DNA from 2 places in the Solibacillus cecembensis genome. Region 2 is predicted to be linked to the other one. Evidence: a T-box and tRNA genes for the amino acid it is inferred to sense, from the RefSeq annotation. Region 2 holds a T-box; the other holds one or more tRNA genes.
What was found. The T-box of region 2 lies ahead of serS (serine--tRNA ligase). A T-box ahead of a tRNA ligase gene usually reads a tRNA of that ligase, here a tRNA-Ser.
Positions count from the first base shown of each region.

Region 1 (10,529 bases), on a different contig from region 2:
GAAATCAATACCACCAATCGCACCGCCTTCTTCCAATGTTAGTGGTGGGAAAATTGGATTTTGGCGCAAATGCATGCCCCAGTCGCCAATTAAATTTAAATCAAACGGTACCGGATCAAGTGAACGTGTCCCATCTTTTAATGCTTCATCTAAATTTCGATAATATTCTGGATAAGTTTTTGGCGTTTTAAAACGAACTTGCGCTTCTTCATCTAAAAACTTGAATATTTCATGACCTTTATCTACAAATCGCTCAATCATGCTTTCTTCCGCACGACCGAGAGTTAATCGTTTTATAAATGCAATTACTTGCTCACGGTTGTCCGAGAAGCCTTGATCTTTCATATAGTGATTTAATGGAACCCATGGTACACCGCCAGAATAAGCCGTTGTACCACCAATTTGATGCGTTTTTTCAAGTACTAACACAGATGCACCATTATCCGCCGCTGCAATTGCTGCCGATAATGCCGCGCCCCCTGTCCCTAGAACGATTACATCTACTTCTTTCTCCCATTGAATGTTTTGCATCGCATTCTCTCCCCTTTTATGAAATGATAGTAATGCTATCAAAAACAATTATGTTGTATTATTCGGAAAATTTCAACATAAATTATCTCATTTTATGCTAATTTAATAATTAACTGACTTGAAATGTCGAATATAATCAAAACATCATATAAAAATATAAAATGGTATAGAAATTGTGTTTTACGCTTGTAATTTCTATACCATTCATTTTTATTTAATTGGAAATCTCTTAATTTAACACAAATATAAAATTCGACATGTAAATAACGACCGTCACTGTGAGGCAACTAATAATCGTTGAAAATAAAACAGTTTGCGCCGCTGTATCCGATTCGACATCATATTCTAAAGCGAGACTTGCACTATTACGTGACGTTGGAAATGCACTAGCAATAAATAAAGATTGTGCCACTACCCCATCCAATCCAAGCGCAAAGATGACAAGCAATGCAATAGCAGGTCCAACCAATAAACGTGTAAAGCAGCTGACAAAAATCATTTTATTAAACATCGACCGTATTTCGATTTGCGAAAGTTGCGCACCAAGTGTAATTAATGCAACCGCCACAAAGCCATTTGCAATATGCTCTAGAGGAATGCTAAACGTATCTGGTATAGGTACATTCAAGTAATTAAGTACCCCACCTAAAATAAGCGCATGCACAATCGGCATCTTCAAAAAATCGAGGACTATCGCGATGCCAGACTTCGTAGAGGAAATTAAATTGTATAACCCATATGTATACGTCACCATATTTTGGAAAATTACCATAATGACCTGAATTGCTACACCAATCGGGTTCGTAGCAAAAATCATTTGCGCAACAGGAATACCATAATTCCCTGAGTTGATGAGCACGACACTGTTTTTAAATACCGCTGCTTCTTTTCGTTCCAGCTTTAGGACCTTCGCTAACAAGTGACTCAATAGCATTTGACTCCCCATAAAAAGTACGATAAAGAGTGTAATTTGCCCGATTACACTTACTTCAATCGACGTTTCATAAATATTAATAAAGACCGCTGCTGGCATGAAGCAATACGTAATTAAATGGGACAATGCCTTTAAATTAAAATTGAACTTCTTCTGCAAAATTGCGCCAATGAAAAGCAGTATTAAAATAGGCGCAACAATTTTGAAAAAAATCATTGATAAATATTCCACAACGCAACCTCCCTAAAAATATATCCATATTCTTCTATATAATATTATATGATTAGACAATTACAAATGCAAAAGCACAGCGTATAAACCGCTGTGCTTTTGTAGTGAAGATTATAAATACTCGATTGCGTTTAATGCCTTGTATAACATTTCGGCAAACTGTGCTCTCGTTAACTTTTGCTCTGGATTAAATTGACTTGAAGCAGTGCCATCCACAACATCGAATAATTCCAAAATCGCGATACTTTGACGCGCTTCATATGTTAAATGAGAAACGTCTCTAAAATTTGTCTTTAATTCATTATAAGCAAGTGACAAATCTTGATTTAAATAGCGGTACATATTGGCTATGATAATCGCTGCTTCCTGACGACTCACTGCACTATGCGGACTAAATTGCTGCGCCGTCACTCCGCTCATAACACCTGCTTCTAATAAGCCTTGTACATAGCTTGAAGATACCGTCGACTTTAAATCGTTATATTTTGTCGCTTTCGTACTTGAAACATCGAGCGCTTTCGCAAGTAATGTCGCAACATCAGCACGTGTCACACTTTTATTCGGAATGACTGACTTACCTGATGTTGAATACGTAATGCCGCGCTTCGCTAATTCACGAATACCTGACGCACTCGTGCTCGCTGATGCTAAATCCGAATACGTTGTTTTGCTATTGCTCGCTGTAAAAGTCCCGCCTATTTTTGTGCGAATAACAAAATTAGAGCCTTCTACTTTATAGCTTGCTGGTGTTGTCCCATTATTATCGGTACGTTGCACAGCCATTGATGAAGTCCCATCTAATGTACGCATTGGGATTCGAATCTCGACAAAGTCTGAAAACACTTGCGCCGCTTGTCCTTCTGTAAAGCTAATAATTAATTTATCATTGTCTACAGTCATAGACACTCCAACCGCTGCAGATGTCCCTTTAATATCCGCTGTCGGAATTAATAGTTCGATTCCTTCCGCTGTCAACATCATCGTCTTATCTGCTACATTCTTAACTTGTGAAGCCTCAATCTTTGTCGTATATCGACCGTTATAATAAGCCATTTCCTCATATGGTGACCACGTCGTATCTGGTTGTGAATAAGCAAAGGAACTCGAATCATCTGGAATATACAACGAGTCATACTTAGGTTTCTCTAGTTCAATGCCCCCTGGTTTAATCGCGTTAATGTAATCTGGATAGTACGTAAAAATTAACCCTAAATAATCTGGGTCATTCCACATCGTTTCAAGGCGACGTAATTTTTCATACGTTTTGACATGTCTTTTCGCCTCATAAGATAATGAATTATAATACGCGCGCGCCTTCGCAATTTCCGCTGTGGACGAGGTACGACTAATATTCGCCATATAGGCATCAAATGCTGCAGCTTGTAATTTTGCCTCTTTAACAACGGTATTTTGATATAAAATATTTCTTTCCGCATCGATTAATTTTTGTAAATTCGTTACATACGTTTTCGCCAAATCACTAAGCGCATTATACGCCAGTCGAACATCTTTAATTTGAGCTTCTGTATAGCTATTTGTAATGCGATTAATGCGGTCAATAACGACTTGCGCCTCTTTTTTCGCCTGGTCCGTCTGTTCTTTCATGCTATTTTCATAAGAGACAAGTAAATCTAACATCTTTTTGGACACTAATTTTTTCGCATTTTCATTTAACGCTTCGTATGCCGCACGCACCTCTGCAATGGCTGTTGGCGTAGATTCATCATTCAGTGCAAGGATCTTTTCCTCTACTAAACGAGCCGCTTCTTTGTCAGCAAGTTCGGTTTCCTTACCATCGAGCTCTGCCAATAGCTGTGCAATTTTTTCATAGTCCACTACTAATGCTCGTGAAGATTCAGGCAATGCGTCGTATGCATCTTGAGCTGCTTGAATTTGATCTTTTGTTGATTTTGAGTTAAGGTCCTTGATTAATTTGTTGACGCGGTCGATGGCAGCTTTCTCTGTACCTACCTTTGCCCATAATGCTTCGAGTATTGCGGCATTTGTAACTTGTGATTTAGCATCAGCAAGCGCGATATATTGATCATATACTAGTTTTACCTCGGCATATGTTGAGGTATCTGATAAACCATTGATTGCTTCGATTATTTTTTGGATACGTTCCTCTAAATCTTTAGCTTCAATTCGCTTTTCTTGATCAAGTAAATTAGAGTCATTAACAAAACCCCTATAGATTGAATTAGAATTAAGTTTGTTCCATTCAGCTCTTACTTTTAAAATATCTTCCCTAGAAGAATCTATATTTAACTTATTAATTTTATCTTGAATGTCTTGAATTTTTCCAACTGTATTATTAAATTCCACTAGCTTTTCTTTAAGTTTATCTGGGATTAATACTTGCTTACCCTTTAGCTCAACAAATGCACTATCGGCTGATGCAACGGCACTTTCTAAATCACCGAAACTTGTGTAATTATAGTTTAAAGCATTAATCGCATCTATGACCTTATCTACTTCTTGTCTATCAAAATTCTTTAATTCATTTAAATCAATCTCTTTTTTCGAACCTTTTATTGTATATTCTAGCATGTCCGCTTTTATTGAAATCGAGTCAATTGGTTCCTTTATTATTAACTGTAACTTTTTAGTATTAATATCATATTGATATAAATTTTTGTTATCTGCGTCATTAATAAAATATAAATACTCTATATCAATTGTCGTACTGTCGCCTGTTGTATGTTTATAATAAAGTATCTTTCCAACTCCGGATTTTGCGTCCTTATCAATTGTTGTTGGTGTTCCAGATAGATTATCTAATTTAAGCTCTTTGATTTCTGCATTGTTTTTCCCATCAGCATAATACATGGCTTTATCCGTTTGAACGGGATTTTCAATTTTTTCAAATGCCTTGAAAGCTTTTCCCCACTGCGTAATATCAATACCATTTGCACCATAATCAATTTTACTACCTATCGTTGTATTATCCGCTAAGAAGTAACGGTATTTAATATTTGTACTATCTTTAATTGAATTATCATTTTCAGCAACATCTAAGTGATACCATTCCTGTTTTCCCCCATTGTTCACTTGTACTAAATTCCATGAATGTAGCTCGTTGCTATCAGACTTTCCTGATACGTAACGAACCTCTAATCCTGCTTTCTTTAAAAGCTTGTACGTCCAAAGTGCATACATATGAGCAGAACCATTTTTATCTGATAAAAACTTCCCGACATTATGATTAGTTGATGAAATATAATAATTCCTAATTGTATAATCATGGATTGCTTTTACTTTTCCTGCATCAGTATTAATATTCAATAAAATGGAATCACCTGTAGTACTTAGCAATTTATCTACTGATGCGTCGAGGTTTTTCAATTCTTCTGGAGTAGCAAAGTAATTAAAAGAAAACGCTAATTCCACTGAACCTGTACCATCACCTGTTTCCGTAGGATTTACACGAACATTATTAAACATTCCGTACAACATCGTATTATCAATTGAAGCTGTATCAGTTGTTGTCGTACCGTTTATATTCGTTTTCAAACCTTTAAAAATCGCTTCGATATCTGTTTTATACGTTGCAACATCCGTTCCCGTATAAGTAATCGTAAATCCTTTTGTAAGTTTATCCATCTCATTTAAAATACCGCTTTTTAACTTATCTCTTGTTGTAGCAGTAATTGTTGGTAAACTCACTTCATCCGCAAAAGTCGAAGTCCCAACAAATTCATTTTTAATTTCAAACGGAACTACTTCCGCCGCCTGCACTTGTCCCGCAACAATTACCGTCGCAGGAATTGCGAGCATTGCAGCAAGTATTTTTTTAGATTGATTCATCTAGTTAACAGCCCCTCTTCATTTTCTTTATGTATTCGTTAAAACAAACATAATTGTCATTACTCTTTATATCGACATTTATCACTAGTTTTAGAATACCATATTGGATGAAATTTGGAATTTTCTTTTATGATTGTTCCTCATCATTACGTGGGTGTTTCCATTCGCAAAAAAAGGAAGGTTAGAAATATCCAACCTTCCGTAAATTCATCCTTTTTTAAGCGCATTAATTTGCTTTGTCAGCTCTAAAAACTGAGTATCCAACTCCGAATAGCTTGGATCTTTTGCCGTCATGAAACTTAGCTTCCCTAGCACTTCCTGACGTGCCGTTTCTAGATGCAATAGCTGCTCTTCCTTTGTATCCTTTTGCGTATTGGATTGACCAACTGCCCTCTTTTGAATCGCTCCATCTTGAATAACCAAATGCATATTCGCCAATTTATCAACAAAATATCGGTCATGCGAAACAAAAATCAACGTCCCCTTATACTCCGCAAGTGTCGCCTCCAGCTGCTCTCGTGACGGTAAATCTAAATGATTTGTCGGCTCATCTAAAATCAACACATCCCGATTTTCTAAAATATACTGCATGAGCTTACACTTTACGCGCTCACCCATACTCATATGGGCAATCGGTTCCTCCCACTGCTCCATTTGAAAACCAAGATGCCGCATTAAGTTTTGCACAAGGCCACGGTCTGCATAGTTATCCCGATGAAAAAGCATTGCAGGCGTTTGATGATCTGGTAAATCAAATACTTCCTGCGTTAAATAGCCAATATTCGTCGTAGGTGAAAACGACAGCTCGCCATCATAGGATTCTCTCCCTATAACCATATTTAAAAAAGTTGTTTTCCCACTTCCATTTGCCCCTACTAACGCCACACGCTCACCATGCAAAATCGTAAAATTAACCTGCTCAAAAAGACGTCGCTCCCCAAAATACTTTGACACATTTTTCGCCTGTAAAAATCGTTTTCCTAACTTGCTATTCGCTTGCAATGTAAAATTAACCGATTGCTCTTTCGCCACTTGCTCAACTTTATTTTTCTCAATTTCCTTTTCAATCATTTTTCGCTTCGACTTCACTTGGGCATCCATACGTTTTGCCTTGGTGCGATAATATTCTTTCGGAAATTCCTGCTTAGTAGAATCACGGTGCGCCTTTTGCGACCAAGAAGTGAGCGCATCCATTTGTTGTTCCAGCGTGTCAATTTTCTTTTGCTGCTTTTCATATGCACGTTGCTGCGTGTGACGACGCTGTTCCCGAACATCCATATAATGCGAGTAATTGCCTTGCTGCTCGATAAATTGCTGCTGTTCCAATGACCATATTTTTGTCGTCACCTCATCCAAAAAATACCGATCATGTGAAACAACAATAATCGTCCCCGGATACGTTTTAATTTGATCGATTAAATTTTGCATACTTTCCACATCTAAATGATTAGTCGGCTCATCTAATAATAAAATTTGCGGCTTTTGCGCAAATCCCCTCGCTAATCGGCGTTTCAATCGTTCCCCACCACTCAGCAGCTCATACGAAACATCTGGCACTTGCCACTGTGCGAGCAACACCGCTTCCTCTTCCATTATCTCCCCTGGCTGAAAATGCTGTTCTTCTTGCTGCACTACATATACAGTGGCATCCGGTTGAAGCCATTTTCGCTGACCACTCGTAAATGTTTGTGTTCCTGCAATTATATTTAATAAAGTAGATTTCCCGCTTCCATTCCGTCCGATAATACCAATGACCTCACTTTGCTTTATTGTAGTAGTCACATTTTCGAAAAGAATTCGGTCGGCTAACTCCATCGTTCCATGCTGTAATTTCAATAATTCTCTCATATATCTTACCTCCGCAATTTGGGAAGAAAAAAATCCCCCCAAAGTTTTCATTTGGAAGGATTAGCTGCTGTTCATATTTGTATAAAAAGACGCCAAAAAGCGCATAGCAAAAAGTCTTTTATACAAAATTATTGGAATTTGGGCATACTAATCCTATTTTTTGTTTGAAAAAAATTTTCAATTACTCAAAAATAAGATTAGATAATCATCGTCCACCCGTCACTCCCTTGATCATTTATAAATTCACTATAACAAATTCAAACGATGTTGTCATGAGCTGAGACAATCATTGCGGGAACTTTTGGAACATGCTACAGTAAAATAAAACCAATTTTGATTAATCACTTTAAGGAGGCTTTTCCATGAGGCGACACCATTACTACTTTCTAACTTTATTAATTTTGATTATGAGTTTTTCATTTAATACGAAGAGTTCTGCTGCAAAAACTTTATTTAAAGATGTACCAGCCCATCATTATGCATATGATGCGATTAAATGGGCCTATGATTTTGATATTATTGGTGGCTATCCAGATGGCACATTCCGCCCAACTCAATCAGTCACTGAGCAGCAATTTGCGAAGATTTTAGTTACTTATTTTGATTTAGAACCGGTCTCAGAAGAACTTAATAAATTCACGAAAAAGGAAACCGCTTCAGATCATTACTACAATACACTTGCTGCCTATCAAGTACCGATAAATGGATATTTTGATAATGATATTCGAGGACGTGCAGTTAGCCGTGGTCTCGTAGCACAAGCAATTACCCATGTAGCAGACGGCAATGCTACGCTAAATCAATCCATTCAGTTTTTACTCGACCACAGTATTTCTGGTGGGCAAAATCCAAAATATGAAAACACCAACTTAGCAAAATATTTCGGTGCCTCGAACAATTTAACACGCGCACAAGTCGTTGCATTTTTCTACAATTTACAAAACAAAAACTACTTCTATATTTCTGAGGATGCAGAGAATAGCTATGAAAACTTAGACGCTCTCCCGCTATACGTAAGAGCAAATGCTGCCCGCAAAACTGTGGATGCTTCCTTACGAGTCGGTAAAGATTGGTCAACCGTATCAAAAGAAAACTCTTGGGATGGCAACTACTTCTACTATTATAAATACGGACGTGGAGAAGCCGATTCAAGCCTTCGGGATTTGACGATTTCCTTTACCTCTAAAAAGGATTTCTACGTAGAATATGAAACATATGATGGCTATGCTACGGGATTTGTACAAGGTTACGCAACTGTGATATCCGATAAAAAAGCGATGCTATCTGAAACGGTTGCTGGTGAACGCTGTGTCATTGAGTTCCAAAAGCTAAACAACAATGCGATCAAAACGATTGAACACGATTGTGACAGCTCACGTCAACGTGAAACCAACTTTAATGGCATATTAAAAGTAAAATAAAATGGCAACCAGTGAGGACTTATCCTTACTGGTTTTTCTTTTTTATCAAGCACACTAGTATCCATTATCCATATTTAAAATATTTTGCTCCTATTTTACCTTTATAGTTCAATCAATTGAATAAACATCTCCTTCACTAACTGTATCTATTACTTAACCTGTTATATGCTTTCATCATCCAGTTATTGTAATGCCATACCTAGGAATTGGATAACAAAAAAGCTGTATGTAAACTCAAATTATGAGCTTACATACAGCTTTAAATACAAAATGTATTTTATTATGACCCGTACGGGATTCGAACCCGTGTTACCGCCGTGAAAGGGCGGTGTCTTAACCGCTTGACCAACGGGCCATGGCTCCGAAGGTAGGACTCGAACCTACGACCAATCGGTTAACAGCCGATTGCTCTACCACTGAGCTACTTCGGAAAAATATGGTGGGCCTAAATGGACTCGAACCATCGACCTCACGCTTATCAGGCGTGCGCTCTAACCAGCTGAGCTATAGGCCCCATTTAAAAGAGATGGGTCAGGACGGAATCGAACCGCCGACACTTAGAGCTTCAATCTAATGCTCTACCAACTGAGCTACTGACCCATTATAAAAAAATGGCGGTCCCGACCGGGATCGAACCGGCGATCTCCTGCGTGACAGGCAGGCATGTTAACCGCTACACCACGGGACCATTTGGTTGCGGGGACAGGACTTGAACCTGTGACCTTCGGGTTATGAGCCCGACGAGCTACCACTGCTCCACCCCGCGACAATATTACTTTATTCTGTTAAAAATTATTACTAAAAATGGAGGAGGTAGAGGGATTCGAACCCCCGCGCGGTTTAACCCGCCTGTTAGTTTTCAAGACTAATCCCTTCAGCCGAACTTGGGTATACCTCCGAAATAAAATATGGTGGAGCCTAGCGGGATCGAACCGCTGACCTCCTGCGTGCAAGGCAGGCGCTCTCCCAGCTGAGCTAAGGCCCCATATAATGATAATAATGGTCGGAATGACAGGATTCGAACCTACGACCCCTTGGTCCCAAACCAAGTGCTCTACCAAGCTGAGCTACATTCCGAACATGTCAATTAAATTTATAATGGCGCGCCCGGCAGGAGTCGAACCCACAACCTTCTGATCCGTAGTCAGACGCTCTATCCAATTGAGCTACGGGCGCTAAAATATCTATTAAAATAAAAATGGTGCCGAGGGCCGGAATCGAACCGGCACGGTGATCACTCACCGCAGGATTTTAAGTCCTGTGCGTCTGCCAGTTCCGCCACCCCGGCATATGTTGGAGCGGAAGACGAGGTTCGAACTCGCGACCCCCACCTTGGCAAGGTGGTGTTCTACCACTGAACTACTTCCGCATATGCTTAAGAATTTTTATTCTGACAATGTATTAAATTAACTGGTGAGCCATGAAGGATTCGAACCTTCGACCCTCTGATTAAAAGTCAGATGCTCTACCAACTGAGCTAATGGCTCTCTAAATGGTGCCGGCGAAAGGAGTCGAACCCTCGACCTACTGATTACAAGTCAGTTGCTCTACCAACTGAGCTACACCGGCATTTAGAAATAAATGGTGGAGGATGACGGGCTCGAACCGCCGACCCTCTGCTTGTAAGGCAGATGCTCTCCCAGCTGAGCTAATCCTCCTGGGTAATATGCCTAGCGATGTCCTACTCTCACAGGGGGAAGCCCCCAACTACCATCGGCGCTAAAGAGCTTAACTTCCGTGTTCGGTATGGGAACGGG
Region 1 covers NZ_JBNNMF010000045.1:11-10,539, reverse strand. The annotation lists gene ACQKIH_RS21845 (FAD-dependent oxidoreductase) at 1-531, opposite strand, end outside; gene ACQKIH_RS21840 (AEC family transporter) at 761-1,696, opposite strand; gene ACQKIH_RS21835 (S-layer homology domain-containing protein) at 1,808-5,503, opposite strand; gene abc-f (ribosomal protection-like ABC-F family protein) at 5,711-7,351, opposite strand; gene ACQKIH_RS21825 (S-layer homology domain-containing protein) at 7,759-8,772, shown strand; tRNA gene ACQKIH_RS21820 (tRNA-Glu) at 9,056-9,127, opposite strand; tRNA gene ACQKIH_RS21815 (tRNA-Asn) at 9,129-9,203, opposite strand; tRNA gene ACQKIH_RS21810 (tRNA-Ile) at 9,210-9,286, opposite strand; tRNA gene ACQKIH_RS21805 (tRNA-Phe) at 9,300-9,372, opposite strand; tRNA gene ACQKIH_RS21800 (tRNA-Asp) at 9,385-9,460, opposite strand; tRNA gene ACQKIH_RS21795 (tRNA-Met) at 9,464-9,538, opposite strand; tRNA gene ACQKIH_RS21790 (tRNA-Ser) at 9,578-9,670, opposite strand; tRNA gene ACQKIH_RS21785 (tRNA-Ala) at 9,682-9,757, opposite strand; tRNA gene ACQKIH_RS21780 (tRNA-Pro) at 9,773-9,849, opposite strand; tRNA gene ACQKIH_RS21775 (tRNA-Arg) at 9,872-9,948, opposite strand; tRNA gene ACQKIH_RS21770 (tRNA-Leu) at 9,972-10,060, opposite strand; tRNA gene ACQKIH_RS21765 (tRNA-Gly) at 10,067-10,141, opposite strand; tRNA gene ACQKIH_RS21760 (tRNA-Lys) at 10,184-10,259, opposite strand; tRNA gene ACQKIH_RS21755 (tRNA-Thr) at 10,266-10,341, opposite strand; tRNA gene ACQKIH_RS21750 (tRNA-Val) at 10,355-10,430, opposite strand; partial or broken rRNA gene rrf (5S ribosomal RNA) at 10,441-10,529, opposite strand, start outside.
Region 1: it encodes a tRNA-Ser, which carries the amino acid that the T-box ahead of serS (serine--tRNA ligase) is inferred to sense. The anticodon was not compared.

Region 2 (10,595 bases):
TCGTAAAAAGAACCCCTATCCAAAAACGTATCACCCAGCGTATACAATAGGCGTGCAGCAGGAATTACGTACTATTTTAAATCACAAAAAATCTGTGCTCCACGAGTTATTTAATCAAGAAAAACTGCATCAGCTTCTTGAATCAGGAGGGAAATCTTTCACAGTTCCATGGTTCGGACAATTGATGGCAGGGCCTCAATTAATCGCCTATTTAATTCAGTTGCATTATTGGTTTGACCACTATGAAATTGAAATTGTGCCGTTTTAATTCCTTTTTTGAATACCCCAACAAATCATTAATTGTTGAATGTAATCTTCTAATAATGTTAGTGGAATATTGCCAAAGCCTAATAAAAATACACGTTCACGAGACTGATTTGCAGTTAACGTATAGTTTGATAACGGGGCAATGTGTATTCCCTGTTTTAAAGCAATGTCATGAAGCTGTTGTTCAGTTTGGTGATGTGGTACGGAAATGAGTAAATGCGTCCCTGCTGCATCCCCTGAAATATGGACTTCAGGAAACTGGCTAGAAAAAATTTCAATTAACTTATCATGCTTTTTCCGATAAATTTTGCGCATTCGATTTAAGTGCTTTGAAAAATGACCGTCTTTCATAAAGCTTGCTAAAATATGTTGCTCAAACCGAGGGACGGTTGCCGAATAATGCGTAAAATCAGTTTGATAACGCTTCAGCAATTCAGGCGGTAACACAAAAAAGGCTACACGCAGCGATGGCATCAGTGATTTTGTGAATGTACTTAAATAAATGACGCGTTCATTTTGGTCGAGTCCTTGCAGGGCAGGAATTGGTTTTCCGGTATAGCGAAATTCACTATCATAATCATCTTCAATAATGTAACGATCAGGTGCTTGTGCAGCCCATTTCAACAGCTGTGTGCGCCGATTGGCTGACAGAACGGCCCCTGTTGGGAATTGATGTGAAGGGGTCACATAAACTAAATTTGCCGCCGTTTTCTGTAATTCCTCAATAATGAGTCCATCCGTATCAATGGGCACAGGGATAGCGCGCTGCTTTAGCTGATCTCGATGAATTGGTGAGTAACCCGGATTTTCTAGAGCTAACTTTGCATGATCATCAAATAACTTTAAAATCATGGGCAGCAGTTGCTCTGTACCTGAACCAATAACAATTTGTTCAGGGGTGCATTTAATGCCGCGTGATTGATGTAAGTAGTTGGCGATTTCAATTCGTAATGCCAACTCTCCTTGTCGCTCACCGGTTTGTAATAAATGCTTAAAAGGCGTATCGAGTACATCTTTTGCATATTTACGCCAAATCGTAAAAGGGAAGGAATTTTCATCGATTTGAGCAGATGAAAATTCGATTGCGTATGTAAGTCTTTCTTTCGGCGTAGTAAGGATTTCAGCATTCACCCTCGCAATAAACGGAAGCTCATCAATCTCCTCGACAAAATAACCAACACGCGGCTTAGACATAATATAGCCCTCTGCTAGAAGTTGTGCATATGCTAGTTCGACTGTTGTTTGACTTATGTTAAAAAAATCAGCCAGCTCCCGTTTGGATGGTAGACGAACACCGACAGCTAATTGCTGCTTAGAAATGGCATTTTTTATACCAATATAAAGTTGTTCATATAGTGGAATACTATTTTCTTTGTATAATTGAAAATAAAGCATAAAGATTCCTCCCTTTTTGACTGTATTTAAATACTATATTTTTAATAACTGAACAATGTCAGAAAAGTATAGCATAAACCACTTTTGTTCGGATTACTTTAGCAGAAACTTGCCAAAATGCGATGTATATAGTACAGTATGGTTAAATTTATAGTTGAATTCGATGATAGGAAGTAGTAGTGAGTATGTTTTTTCAAAGAGAGTCAGCGGTTGGTGGAAGCTGATAAAAACACTTGTGAATCCGTCCTGGAGATGCGAAGTTGAAGTTTTTTAACTTGGCCGGCTTACCAAAGTCGTTATTTAAGTAAGTGGAATAGACTTGTTCTATTCAATTAGGGTGGCAACGCGGGTAGCTCTCGTCCCTTTCATTAGGGATGGAGGGCTTTTTTGTGTTCAATTCGCTAATACACTAACGTATTGAAGCGTAAAAAATCATCAATTCAATTGACTTAGGAGGAAGAAAATATGTTAGATATTAAACGTGTTCGTGATAATTTTGAAGAAGTGAAAAAAATGCTTCTGACGCGTAATGAAGATTTAGGTAACTTAGATAACTTTGAACCACTAGACAAAAAGCGTCGTGAGTTAATTGCTAAAACAGAGGAATTAAAGGCTGAGCGTAATAAAGTATCAGAGCAAATTTCTGTCATGAAACGTAATAAAGAAGACGCAACTGAAGTAATAACACGTATGCGTCAAGTTGGCGATGAAATTAAAACGCTTGATACGGAGTTAAATGCAATTGAAGAAGAATTTAAAGATATGATGATGCGTTTACCAAACATTCCACATGAATCTGTACCAGTAGGAACGGAAGAGGACGATAATGTAGAAGATTATAAATGGGGGAACGTACCGACATTTGATTTTGAAGCAAAAGCACACTGGGATATCGCAAAAGATTTAGATATCGTGGACTTTGAACGCGGTGCAAAAGTGGCGGGTAGCCGATTCCTATTTTATAAAGGATTAGGTGCGCGTTTAGAGCGTGCGTTAATTAGCTTTATGATGGATTTACATGCAGATCACCACGGCTATACAGAAATGTTGCCACCACAAATCGTTAATCGCGATAGCTTAACAGGAACGGGTCAATTACCGAAATTTGAAGAGGATGTATTCAAACTGGTGCGTGAGGAAGATGAAGTAGACTTTTACTTAATCCCAACAGCAGAAGTACCGGTAACTAACTATTACCGAGATGAAATTTTAACGGTAGACATGTTGCCACAAGCCTTTACAGCGTACAGTGCAAACTTCCGCTCAGAGGCAGGTTCAGCAGGTCGGGATACGCGCGGATTAATCCGTCAGCACCAGTTTAATAAAGTCGAATTAGTACGTTTTGTTAAACCAGAAGAGTCTTATGAGCAGTTAGAATTATTAACAGGTCATGCTGAAAAAGTATTGCAATTATTAGGTTTACCTTACCGCAAATTAAAAATGTGTACAGCAGATTTAGGTTTCGTTGCTGCTAAAAAATACGATTTAGAAGTATGGATTCCAGCGCAAGATATGTACCGTGAAATCTCATCTTGTTCAAACTTTGAAGATTTCCAAGCGCGTCGTGCCAATATTCGCTTCCGTCGTGAGCCGAATGCAAAACCAGAATATGTACACACATTAAACGGTTCAGGTCTAGCAATTGGCCGTACAGTAGCAGCACTTTTAGAAAATTACCAACAAGCAGATGGTTCTGTTATCATTCCAGAAGTATTACGTCCATACATGGGTGGCGTAGAAGTCATTTCAGCAAAATAATGAGAAGGGGGCTCTTTTACAAAGAGTACCCCTTTTTTTGAACAGTAGGAAGGGGAATGAAATGGAAATCCAGTTATTTCAACAAGAAATACCAAAATCTATTTTAGACGGTATTCAACAAGTACATCGAGCAGTTTTTGATGGGGCAATTTTGAAGGGAGAAAAGCTCGAGCAAAAGTTAAATTTATTAGCTGTCATTGCTTTGGAAGAGGGCATTGTTGCAGGGTTCAAATTGGGATATGAGCAGCCAGATGGGGTATTTTATAGTTGGCTTGGTGGGGTTCACCCACAATTTCAACAACGTGGTGTTGCAATGAAATGTATGACAGCACAGCATGAATGGTGCAAGAAGCATGGTTATAGCCGCGTTCGCACATATGGTCGCAATGAAAAGAAAGCAATGCTAATTGTGAATTTAAAAGCAGGCTTTGAAATCATCTCAACATTTACCGATGCAAAGGGCCGTCATAAAATTGTATTTGAAAAGGCATTATAGCTCTTTTCGTTTGAGTAACGGTGCGTATGCTATGCACCAATAGATTAATAGAACGAATGCTAAGCTAGCTAAATAGCCAGATGCGCGGAATGCACTAAAAAGCCATTGTAGCGGTGTACCTGAAACAGGCCGATTTAAAAACATAAAATTCGTCTGAAAGTAGCTATTATATATATATATGGGTGGTACAGTGAGTGCTAAAAATACGACCGCTCTCCATAAATCTTGCCATCGTAAATCAAGTTGCTCCATTACGAGTAATGGGATAATAAAAGCGAGCAGTAATGCGTGAAATAAGAAACTGTGCACATGGAGAAAACTCCCTACTGGATCAGCTGTCCAACCTGGAAAAAGGAGTGCAATGGCAGCACCAGGAAGTGTTAAAGCATACAGTAAAGTTGCAGTCGTCCGACTTCCCAAATAAGCATGCCAACCTGTGATGAAAATGCCGAGCCCACATAAATGCAGTGGCGGACTCCAGTAGGAATAGCTCCCTTGGACAAGTAAAAAGAGTTGCTTAGCGCATTCTAATAAAAGTAATAGCCAAAAAATAAATTTCAAATAAAGTTGTTGATTTACTATATTAGAAAACTTATAAAGATATATTAGAAAAATTAATACAAGTAATATACTAGCAAGCCACATAATATGAGTGGTGTCGAATAATGTAAATCCGTTCATAGAAAGCCTCCTATTGATGGGGGAAGAAGAGTTGTGAATTATCACCATCTAATATTAAGTATGCTTTAGTAGTTATTCTTTTCTTAATCGTTTTTCAGCTTTTTTCCGTTCACGCAATGCGCGGAAAAAGTCAGTTAAAATTTGTCCACATGCGTCTGCTAAAACGCCTTCTGTTACTTCACATTCATGATTAAATCGCGCATCGTTTAACAGTCGGTACAACGAATCAACGCAGCCCGCTTTTAAGTCACGTGCGCCGTACACAACGCGTGGAATTCGTGATTGTAATATAGCGCCAGCACACATTGGGCAAGGCTCCAGTGTGACGTAAAGGGTCGTCTCTTCTAAGCGCCAGCTCCCGATTTTTTTACAAGCTTCCTGAATTGCCATACTTTCTGCGTGCGTTAATGCATTTTGTGATGTTTCTCGTAAATTGTGTGCACGTGCAATAATTTCATCTTGATAGACGATGACTGCACCGATTGGCACTTCTCCTAGCGCAGCTGCTTTCCTTGCTTCTTCTAGTGCTACTTCCATATAATATTGGTCTTTATTGTTTATCATCATGTGTAATTGCTCCTTTTCGTTAATTGTAGCATGGCTTTGAAATGCAGGCTAAAAATTAAAGGAAATAGGATATGTACTTTTACAAATTGAATTCTTTTGTTGTCGCCTATTCACTATGATAGAATGAAAAGCACTGACTATATAGAGAAGGGGGACTTCTAGTGTCTGAGCCATTTATAACAGTAGAAGGTCCGATTGGTGTGGGCAAAACGTCGTTATCAAAAGCAATATCAGAGGCGTTTGGATACCATTTATTAAAAGAGATTGTGGATGAAAATCCGTTTTTAGGGAAGTTTTATGAGGATATAGATGAGTGGAGCTTTCAAACAGAGATGTTTTTCCTATGCAATCGTTACAAGCAACTTTCGGATGTTAATCATATTTTAGAGAAGCAACGTTCAGTCGTAGCGGATTATCATATTTTTAAGAACTTAATTTTTGCGAAACGAACATTAAAGCCGACTGAATATGAAAAGTACGAGGCCATTTATAACATCTTGACGAAAGATATGCCAAGACCGAATATGGTCATTTATTTGCATGCGAGCCTTGATAAAGTGATGGAGCGAATTGCCATGCGCGGTCGTGAATTTGAGAAAAATATTTCACGTGATTATATGGAGCAACTATCAGAGGATTACCATGAATTTATTGGTCGCTTTGAGAAAATGCACCCAGAAATACCTGTTATTCATATCGATGGGGATGCGCTTGATTTTGTGAAAAATGAAGCAGATTTGCAAAATATACTAAAAATTATTGAAAAAAAGTTGCAACAAAGGAGTTTGCGGTAATCATGAATTTACGAGAGAAATACAATATCCCAGCAAATGCAGTTATTACGATTGCAGGAACAGTCGGTGTTGGAAAATCCACGATGACAAACGCGTTAGCAGAAGCGTTACATTTCCGGACATCTTTTGAAAAGGTAGATACGAACCCTTACTTAAATAAATTTTATGAGGATTTTGAGAAATGGAGCTTCCATTTACAAATTTATTTTTTAGCAGAGCGTTTCAAAGAGCAAAAGCGTATTTTCGAATATGGTGGAGGTTTTATTCAAGACCGTTCAATTTATGAAGATACGGGGATTTTTGCAAAAATGCACTATGATAAAGGGACAATGACGCCGACAGATTACGAAACGTATACGAATTTATTTGGCGCGATGGTAATGACCCCTTATTTCCCTCATCCCGATTTACTTGTTTATTTAGAAGGCCCAATGGATGATGTCATTGGACGAATTCAAGAGCGCGGGCGTGAGATGGAACAACAAACACCACATGTATATTGGGAAGAGATGCATAGTCGCTATGAAAATTGGATCAACGACTTCAATGCTTGTCCAGTGCTGCGTATAAATATTAATGATTATGATTTAATGGAAAACCCAGAGCAAGTGGATCATATTGTGGCACGGATTGGTCATATGCTGGCACAAACGAGTCATTTAAGAAAGTAATATAGCTTGAATAAAAGGTATTTTGATCTCACATTCAAAATACCTTTTTGCGTTATTCGAAAAGGTATTCGCTCATTTTAATATAAATACAGCGAGTATAAGTGGAACGGTAATGAGCAGAAAAACAAAGAAACTCCATATAAGCTGCATGCCACTGGACATATTTTTTGGTTTGATACTGAATGATTCATACAATTCATTGATGGCCCGCTGCTCTTTTTCGAATAGCATGGATTGGAACTTATTATAATCTTCAATATAAGAGGCGGGATTATCAAAATGAAAGCGGATGGCGCGTATATCATCGGTTACTTCTTTTTCTTTATGGAAATAAGCAATAGTAGGCGCAATCCCCCCTGTTAATCGGGCGACGACATCAATATCGAAAGTAGTCATTTTATAAATAGGCATGCCAGCGTCATTAATTGACTGTTGAATTAGTGTATTGTTCATACATGAGCCCCCTTTTATATGTAAATAGTATTCCCCAAAAGGAGAATGTTGTAACGGAATTTTCAGAAAAATATTGCAATGAAAAAGAGTTATCTATTATGCTAAGAGGTAATTACAAATTTTGGGGTTTGTAAAAGCATATGAAATGGGGATGGAAATATGACGACAGTAACAATGTTAGAACAACGCTTACTCGCACTACCAACAACGGCAATTTCTGATGCAACAGGGGGACACACAAATGTGGATGCATCGATTAAGCCGTTAGCTGATCACTTTAAAATAGCGGGACGTGTAGTAACAGTGCGCTTGCCAGACGGGGAAAATGGGGCGGTGCTAGAGGCGATTAGTAAGGCGGAAAAAGGGGATATTTTAGTAATTGATGCAAAGGGTAATACGAATCGTGCGGTTGCTGGCGATTTTGTTATGCAGCTTGCACAAGGTGTAGGTGTACAAGGCTTTGTCGTAGATGGTGTAATTCGTGATTTAGCAGCAGCGAGGGCCATTGACTTTCCGATATTTTCATTAGGGACAACAGTTGCAGCGGGCAATAAACATGGTGGCGGTGTAGTAGGGGGAGCGATTTCCTTAGGTGGTGTCGTTGTCCAATCGGGCGACTACCTTATTGGAGATATTGATGGGATTGTCATTATCCCACAAGCAGATATTGAGCAGGTAATCCAAGGGGCAGAGGAAAAGGTTGCAAAGGACGAGGTGCGTGAACAACAAGCATTACATAACGGTGAGCAATCAATTCGTGCATATTTGGCGAAAGTGTTAACTTGATTCAGCAAATTTACATGAAAAACGCACCATTCCAACGTAAAAATTGGAATGATGCGTTTTTCATTTTAGACATCTACGTTTTCGATATTGCTAAGCGATGTCCTTTTACTAAATTATTTTAAATAAGTTGCTTGATATTCAGCAAATTGCTTTTCATCAAAGCGTTTTTCCCATTTCGCCATAACAAGAGCAGCAATTGTATTCCCAATAACGTTTACAACTGTACGTCCCATATCTAAAATACGGTCAATACCTGCGATGAATGCTAAACCTTCAACCGGAATACCAACAGTACCTAATGTGGCTAACAGTACAACGAATGAAACGCCTGGTACACCTGCGATTCCTTTTGACGTTACCATTAACACAAGCATTAATGTAATTTGTTCGATGATTGATAAATCAATACCGTACATTTGTGCAATAAAGAGCGCTGCAATTGCTTGGTAAAGTGTTGAACCATCCAGATTGAATGAGTAACCAGTTGGAATAACAAATGAAACAATATCCTTTGGTGCACCCATTTTTTCTGTTTTTTCCATGAGGCGAGGTAGTACAGTTTCAGATGATGACGTCGTAAATGCTAGTAATAGCTCGTCTTTAATCATACGAATTAATTTAAAGATGTTAATGCCGAAAATTTTCGCCGTTGTCCCTAATACAACGATAACAAAGAAGATCATTGTCCCATAAACTAGGAGAGCTAATTTTCCAAGTGGGACAAGTGAGGATAACCCAAATTTGGAAACGGTAATACCAATTAATGCAAATACGCCAAATGGAGCGAATTTCATTATTAAGTTTGTCACCCAGAACATCGCATCGGCGGTTCCTTGGAAGAATGCAAGAACAGGCTTACCTCGTTCTCCAATCGCGGCAACACCAAGACCGAAGATGACAGAGAAGAAGATAATCGCAAGCATATCGCCTGAAACCATTGCATCGAAAATGTTACTCGGTACAATATCAACTAAAATATGCAATGGACCTTGATCTTCTTGCTGAGCAGATGTTTCTTCATACGCAGAAATATCTGACTTTTCTAATTGGCTCATATCAATACCAACACCTGGTTGGAAGATGTTCGCTGCTAATAAACCAACAATAATAGCTATTGTTGTAATAACTTCAAAATAAATAAGCGTTTTTCCGCCAAGACGACCTAATTGCTTTATGTCACCAGTACCAGCGACACCGACAATTAAAGTCGAAATAATAATCGGTACAACAATCATCTTAATTAAGTTTAAGAAAATGTCACCAATAGGTTGTAAGTATGTTTGTATGTTAGCGTTTCCATAGAATACAGCACCTACAATTATTCCTAAAACTAAACCGATTAAAATTTGCGCGGCTAAGCTAAGTTTAAACTTTTTCAACATATAGTTCCTCCTAATAAAATTAGATTTAGGACTAGCCTAAACCAATTCTATAAGATAAATACAGAATCCGACAAAATCCGACTAATCTGCTTTACTAATTATTTCTGAATATAAAACCTGGATAAACTTTTTTATGTTGACCTTTGCTTTTCGTTGTCCATTATTTTCTATTTGTTGCATTAAGTATCGGATATCCGTTAAGTCAAAATAGCGTGGTGTATAGTATTCGAATTCGGAATTTGTATAATCGACGATGCCGAGATTCGCTAAGTTAATCATGCTTGCCAAAATCGTACGTCGCACACGTTGTTCAATTGCTTTACTTTCTTTTAAAACATCATCAGGTGTATTTTTAGTGAGCATAGCCACTTTTTCGTAAATTTCTTTCAATGGTGGAAGAGGTGCGATTTTGTGCTTATCAATGAGCAATTGTTCAATAATTTGAATGATATCCTCACTTCCAATCTCTCCAACGATCCCCATATCATTTAAAATTGATTGAATATGGTCGCGCGATGTTTTTTTTGTATTTTTAACATCAGGCACTTCAAAGTTCGTAAGAGATTGCCGAATGGCCATAATTGAATTTTTTAAACGATGCTTTTCTTCCGTCCGTTTTAGCACCATTTGTACCTCGACTTTATTTATAGGTTTATGAATGAAAAACTCGATTCCTTTTTCGTAACTTTCTGCTACCATTTCCTTATTGACGACTTGAGAAATCATTATAAAGCTTCCTTCAAATCCATTTTGATGAAGATGATCAATTGTTTCAATCCCGTCCAGATGAGGCATTAATAGGTCAATTAAAACAAATTCTGGCTGCATCATGAGGATTTGTGGGATAGCATCTACGCCGTTATTTGCCTCTCCAATAACCGTACCTAATTCAAATTCATCTATAATAGCAGCTAACATTGCGCGACTAGCGCGATCATCATCAACGATAAAATAGCGCATTGTTAATTTTCCTCCTCACGTAAAAAAATTGTCGGTATTCGTACAGTAAAACGTGTTAATACTTCGCTTGTGACTGTAATAGAACCATGTAAATTTTCAATAATTGTACTCGTATGTGATAGTCCGATACCTGTTGATGCATTGCCTAATGTATTAAATTTTGAAGTATAGCCGACATCGAAAATAACAGGTAAAAGATGTTTGGCTATACCCATTCCTGAATCTTCTACGATAAATTCAGTGATATCAGAATGAATATTCACTGCTAATGTAATGACGCCCTGTTGTTCAATTGCTTCGATTGCATTGGCCATTAAATTATTTAAAATGGCCAATAAGGCAATATGCTCCTTCGTTTTAAAATCATTTGAGCAAAGTGTTTTAA
Region 2 covers NZ_JBNNMF010000038.1:5,378-15,972, reverse strand. The annotation lists gene asnB (asparagine synthase (glutamine-hydrolyzing)) at 1-268, shown strand, start outside; gene pdxR (MocR-like pyridoxine biosynthesis transcription factor PdxR) at 265-1,662, opposite strand; T-box leader at 1,817-2,029, shown strand; gene serS (serine--tRNA ligase) at 2,128-3,420, shown strand; gene ACQKIH_RS21145 (GNAT family N-acetyltransferase) at 3,482-3,916, shown strand; gene ACQKIH_RS21140 (YwaF family protein) at 3,911-4,597, opposite strand; gene tadA (tRNA adenosine(34) deaminase TadA) at 4,670-5,161, opposite strand; gene ACQKIH_RS21130 (deoxynucleoside kinase) at 5,326-5,958, shown strand; gene ACQKIH_RS21125 (deoxynucleoside kinase) at 5,961-6,629, shown strand; gene ACQKIH_RS21120 (sodium:proton antiporter) at 6,702-7,082, opposite strand; gene ACQKIH_RS21115 (RraA family protein) at 7,242-7,868, shown strand; gene ACQKIH_RS21110 (cation:dicarboxylate symporter family transporter) at 7,982-9,250, opposite strand; gene ACQKIH_RS21105 (response regulator) at 9,332-10,210, opposite strand; gene ACQKIH_RS21100 (ATP-binding protein) at 10,213-10,595, opposite strand, start outside.